2 linked regions of the Defluviitalea raffinosedens genome follow. The protein of the gene in region 2 interacts with the protein of the main gene of each other region in a pairwise test. Links are inferred from orthologs where the notes say so. Each region holds a gene or a part of one and is shown on either strand. Other genes may lie near its edges.

Evidence for each region. The genes of interacting proteins can lie anywhere in the genome.
Region 1: the proteins of thrS (region 2) and rplA interact in binary tests that used the Escherichia coli proteins (3 or more experiments, as listed by UniProt). The link is inferred for Defluviitalea raffinosedens from one-to-one orthologs.

The regions. Positions count from the first base shown.
Region 1 is NZ_JAFBEP010000001.1:206,015-208,859, forward strand. It holds rplA (50S ribosomal protein L1), read right to left. Parts: upstream 1,849-2,845; coding sequence 1,153-1,848; downstream 1-1,152. Other genes in the region: rplL (50S ribosomal protein L7/L12), read right to left, coding at 1-341; rplJ (50S ribosomal protein L10), read right to left, coding at 384-893; rplK (50S ribosomal protein L11), read right to left, coding at 1,914-2,339; nusG (transcription termination/antitermination protein NusG), read right to left, coding at 2,415-2,845. UniProt on the Escherichia coli protein: One of the primary rRNA binding proteins, it binds very close to the 3'-end of the 23S rRNA. Forms part of the L1 stalk. It is often not seen in high-resolution crystal structures, but can be seen in cryo_EM and 3D reconstruction models.
Region 2 is NZ_JAFBEP010000028.1:1,603-4,608, reverse strand. What follows is about bases 56-3,006. They hold thrS (threonine--tRNA ligase), read left to right. Parts: upstream 56-537; coding sequence 538-2,475; downstream 2,476-3,006. Other genes in these bases: infC (translation initiation factor IF-3), read left to right, coding at 2,705-3,006; ytxC (putative sporulation protein YtxC), read left to right, coding at 56-191. Outside these bases: more of ytxC, read left to right, coding at 1-55. UniProt on the Escherichia coli protein: Catalyzes the attachment of threonine to tRNA(Thr) in a two-step reaction: L-threonine is first activated by ATP to form Thr-AMP and then transferred to the acceptor end of tRNA(Thr). The rate-limiting step is amino acid activation in the presence of tRNA.

The DNA.
Region 1 (2,845 bases), on a different replicon or contig from region 2:
GCTTTTAAGCTTTCAGCTTCTTCTTTTGCAACGCCTTCTTTAACTACTTTTGGAGCGCCTTCTACAAGGTCTTTAGCTTCTTTTAATCCAAGGCCAGTGATTTCTCTGATTACTTTGATTACTTTAATCTTTTGAGCGCCTGCATCTGTTAATTCAACATCGAATTCTGTCTTTTCTTCTGCAGCAGCAGCTCCACCAGCTACAGCGCCAGCAGCTACCATAACACCAGCAGCAGCGGATACTCCGAATTCTTCTTCACATTTTTCTACTAATTCATTAAGTTCTAAAACTGTAAGTTCTTTAACAGCATCAATAATTTCTTGAATTGATAATTTTGCCATTCTAGGACACCTCCGAATATTTTATTTTATATTTTTCACACATTATTCTGCAGCAGCTTCTGAGCCTTCTGCTTTCTTTTCTGCAATTGCTTTTATTACACGAGCAAAAGATGCAATAGGAGAATTGAAGCTTCCAAGCAATTTGGAAAGCAATTCTTCTTTTGGTGGGATCTTTGCGATCTTAGTAATTCCAGGTGCATCGTATAATTTACCTTCTACAACGCCTGCTTTAAATTCTAAAGCTTTATATTTGGATGCAATTTCATTTAGAACTCTAGGGCCATTGGTTGGATCATTATAACTGAACGCAATAGCGCTAGGTCCTTCAAGGTAATCTTTTAAAGGTTCGAACTCTGTATCTTTTACAGCGAAGTTCATCATTGTGTTTTTGTAAACTTTGTAGTCTACTCCTGCTTCACGGAGCTTCTTTCTAAGCTCTGTATCCTGTTCAACAGTTAAACCTCTGTAATCAACCAATACAACAGACGCAGCACCATTTAATTTTTCTTTAATTTCATTAACCACTGCTTGTTTTTGATCTAATTTAGCCACTACTTCCACCTCCTTGGATATAACCATTCAATCAAAAAACCTCTTTGCCCGCAGACAAAGAGGTTATATATAACGATCATAAATCATTTATAACTTCTATACCTCGGTAGGTAGAAAATCTTTACGCCATACGGCACCTACTGTCTGCGGCCACAAGGTTTTCAGTTTTATTCAACAAAAGATATTATATCCATTTCTTCTGTATTTGTCAACACATTGTTGCAATAAACTATTTTTACCAAAAGCTTGTACCAGAATATTATTCTGATATCTTCAAAGGATTGATTTTGATTCCAGGGCTCATAGTGGAAGATACGGCAATGCTCTTCAGGTATTGTCCTTTAGCAGCTGCCGGTTTTGCTTTTATAACTGCACTCATAAGTGTTTGGAAGTTATCGAGTAATTTATCTGTACCAAAAGATACTTTTCCAATAGGTACGTGGATAATATTTGTTTTATCTAAACGGTATTCAATTTTACCGGCTTTAATATCTGCAATTGCTTTTGCAACGTCCATAGTAACGGTTCCTGCTTTAGGGTTTGGCATTAAGCCTTTTGGTCCCAAAACACGTCCAAGACGTCCAACAACAGCCATCATATCTGGTGTTGCAACAACAACGTCAAATTCCAGCCATCCTTCATTTTGGATTTTTGGAACCAGTTCTTCTCCTCCAACAAAATCTGCTCCTGCTTCTTCTGCTTCCTTTGCTTTATCACCTTTAGCAAATACAAGTACACGTACTGTTTTACCTGTTCCATGAGGGAGAACAACTGCACCACGAACTTGTTGGTCCGCGTGTCTTGAGTCAACACCTAATTTAATATGTGCTTCTACTGTTTCATCAAATTTCGCAATAGCTACTTTTTGAACCAATTCCATAGCTTCTCTTGCTTCATAAAGAGTGCTACGATCGATTAATTTCGCAGCTTCGATATATTTTTTTCCTCTTTTCATTTCATTACCTCCTTGTGGTATTATCGGGGACAAATGCCCTCCCACTGTTCTAAATACTTAGTTCATTAGTCTTGTACTACAATTCCCATACTTCTTGCTGTTCCTGCAATCATGCTCATAGCAGCTTCTATAGTTGAAGCATTTAAATCTGGCATTTTAAGCTCAGCAATTTTTCTGATTTCTTCTTTGGAAATGGTTGCAACTTTATTCTTATTTGGTACTCCGGAACCGGACTCTATTTTACATGCTTTCTTGAGCAATACTGTTGCCGGTGGAGTCTTTGTGATAAATGTAAAGCTTCTGTCCTGATAAACAGTGATTACAACAGGGATTATTAATCCTGCTTGTTGAGCTGTTCTTTCATTGAATTCTTTACAAAATCCCATAATATTTACACCATGTTGTCCTAATGCAGGTCCAACTGGTGGTGCTGGTGTTGCCTTTCCTGCAGGAATCTGCAATTTAATCATTCCAGTAACTTTTTTCGCCATTTAAGCGCACCTCCATATAATGTGGTATTTGCGGGGATTTCCCTCCCACTGCTCATGCTTTTGCATGCTCTTTGTTTACATCTTTTGAATCTGAGTAAAATCAAGTTCAACTGGTGTTTCTCGTCCAAACATGGATAATCTCACAATCGCCGTTCGTTTATGTTCATGGATTTCCTGGATTACACCAACTGAATTCTCAAACGGTCCTGTTATGACTTTTACAGCATCTCCGACTTCTATATCAATTTTTGCTTTTGGAAGTTCAATGCCCATACCTCTTATTTCTTCCTCTGAAAGAGGAACAGGTTTTGAACCAGGTCCTACAAATCCGGTTACTCCTCTAGTATTCCTCACAACATACCATGTGTCATCTGTCATCAACATTTTCACCAGTACGTATCCCGGGAATATTTTTCGCTGAACTGTCTTTTTCTTTCCATTCTTGATTTCAACTGCATCATGCAGCGGTACAATCACTTCATGGATGAGGTCATGCATACCTCTGT
Region 2 (3,006 bases):
ATAAAGAGATCAATTATGATGATTTGCTCGTCAGTGCCCTGATCACTATTGCTCCCAGACAAATAGTGATTCACCATTATGAAGCGATTCAAAACAAACCGCTGATTGAAACTATAAGCAGTATTTTTCAAGGTAAAGTAACCCTGTGTCCTAAATGTGAATTTTGTTTAAACTCCAATGAAATTAATTAGTTTTATGCATAATAATTTGACTTCTTGACAAAATATGTGAAGGTGTTATAATTGTAAAAACTAATATAATGTTGAACTCGATGAAGAGAAGAGTAGTCAAAGGGTAGTTTACAGAGAGAAGATACATAAGCTGAGAGTATCTTTAAACGGAATTTGACGAAGACCACCTCTGAGAGGCCCTAATCCGGTTCGGTGATCCCGTTATCATCATTATTTAAAGAGGTTTCCAATGAAACAATAAGGGTGGAACCGCGGGAGAAACAATACTCTCGTCCCTTTTCGCAATGAAGAGGGCGAGAGTTTTTTTGTATAATTAATAATTCATTATAAGGAAGGAGAAAGGAAATTGGTTAAAATTAGATTAAAAGACGGAAGTGTAAAAGAGTATCCATCAGGAGTAACTGTTATCGAAGTTGCGCAAGATTTAAGTGAAGGCTTGGCAAGAGTTGCCTGTGCAGGACTTATAAATAATGAAAGGGTAGACATTAGAACACCCATTACAGAGGATTGCGAGTTAAGCATTCTAACCTTTGATGATGAACAGGGAAAAGATGCTTTTCGTCATACAACATCTCATATATTAGCTCAAGCTGTAAAGAGATTATTCCCAAATGTTAAATTAGCCATTGGTCCTTCTATCCAGGACGGATTTTATTACGATTTTGATACGGAGCAACCTTTTAGCCCGGAAGATTTAGAGAAAATCGAAAAGGAAATGAAGAATATTGTAAAAGAAAGTTTACCAATTGAGAGATTTGAATTGCCAAGGGTTGAAGCGATTCAATTGATGCAGGAAAGAGGAGAAGATTACAAAGTTGAATTAATCAACGATCTTCCTGAAGATGCAATAATTTCTTTCTATAAGCAAGGAGAATTTGTAGATTTATGTGCGGGACCCCACCTTATGTCTACAAAACCAGTAAAGGCTTTTAAACTTTTATCCGTAGCAGGGGCTTACTGGAGAGGCAATGAAAATAATAAAATGCTTACAAGAATCTACGGAACTTCATTTACTAAGAAAGCAGATCTGGATGAATACATTAATAAATTAGAAGAAGCTAAGAAAAGAGATCATAGAAAACTCGGAAAAGAGTTAGAACTTTTTGCATTAATGGAAGAAGGTCCGGGATTCCCATTCTTCCTGCCTAAAGGAATGGAACTCAGAAATACATTGATAGAATATTGGAGAGAAAAACATAAAGCAGCAGGCTATCAGGAAATTAGTACGCCTATCATTTTAAATCAGGAATTATGGCACCGATCAGGACACTGGGATCACTATAAAGACAATATGTATGTAACTAAGATTGATGATATGGATTATGCAGTAAAGCCAATGAACTGTCCTGGAGGCATGCTTGTTTATAAAACAAAAATGCACTCTTATAGAGATTTACCAGTTAGACTGGCAGAGCTTGGCTTAGTTCATCGTCATGAATTATCCGGTGCTCTTCATGGGCTTATGAGGGTGCGTAATTTTACACAGGATGATGCCCATATCTTTATGTTGCCTGAACAGATCAAAGATGAAATTAAAAATGTAATCAATCTTATAGATGAATTCTATAATGTTTTTGGATTCAAATACCATGTTGAACTATCCACAAGACCTGAAGACAGTATGGGAAGTGATGAAGATTGGGAAAGAGCAACTACGGCATTAAGAGAAGTATTAGAGGAAAAAGGATATAATTACATCGTGAATGAAGGCGATGGAGCATTCTATGGTCCAAAGATCGACTTTCATTTAGAAGACTGCCTGGGAAGAACATGGCAGTGTGGAACCATCCAATTAGATTTTCAGATGCCAGAACGTTTTGACTTAGTATATATTGGACAGGATGGAGAGAAACATCGTCCTGTTATGATCCACAGAGTTGTATTTGGCAGTATCGAAAGATTTATCGGTATTTTGATTGAACATTTTGCAGGAGCTTTCCCAACATGGCTTGCGCCAGTACAAGTTAAAGTTCTTCCTATTTCTGAAAAATATCATGAATACGCCCAAAGTGTAGTAGAACAACTGGAGAAGAATGGTATCAAAGTTGAAGCGGATTACAGAGCTGAAAAAATAGGTTATAAGATTCGTGAAGCAAGACTTCAAAGAATTCCATATATGCTGATTGTGGGACAACAAGAACAAGAAGAAAGCAAGGTGTCAGTCAGAAGCCGTGCAAAAGGCGATGAAGGGGCACAAGCATTATCTGATTTCATAGAAAGAATTAAAGATGAAATAGCATCTAAAAAAATTGATACACAAGGACTTGACAACTCTATAGAATAATGCTATAGTTTCTTAGGATATGTTAATTAAAAAAGTAGAAACATCCGTTTCTCACCTTGCGCATTAAGTCGACAGGGTTCATACATGATTAAATGAGAAAGTATGTCATAATTATTATGATATATGTTTACTCTTTAAGGTGTATTTGAAGCGGATAGATTCTATCCGCTTTTTTTATTATATATAAGTTTTAAATACTATTGGGAGGTGCTCGGTTATTAGCGAGTTAATGATTAATGAGCAAATTAGGGACAAAGAAGTGAGACTCATTGATGTGGATGGAACGCAAATAGGAATTGTTTCTGCTAAAGAAGCGCAGATGCTGGCGAATGAAAGAAATCTTGACCTGGTTAAAATTGCGCCTAAAGCGAATCCACCTGTTTGCCGTATTATGGATTATGGTAAGTACAAGTTCGATTTGGCTAAAAAGGAAAAAGAAGCTCGTAAAAAGCAGAAAGTGATCAATGTGAAAGAAGTCAGATTGTCCCCTAATATTGAGAAGCATGATTTGGAAGTTAAAATCAAGAATGC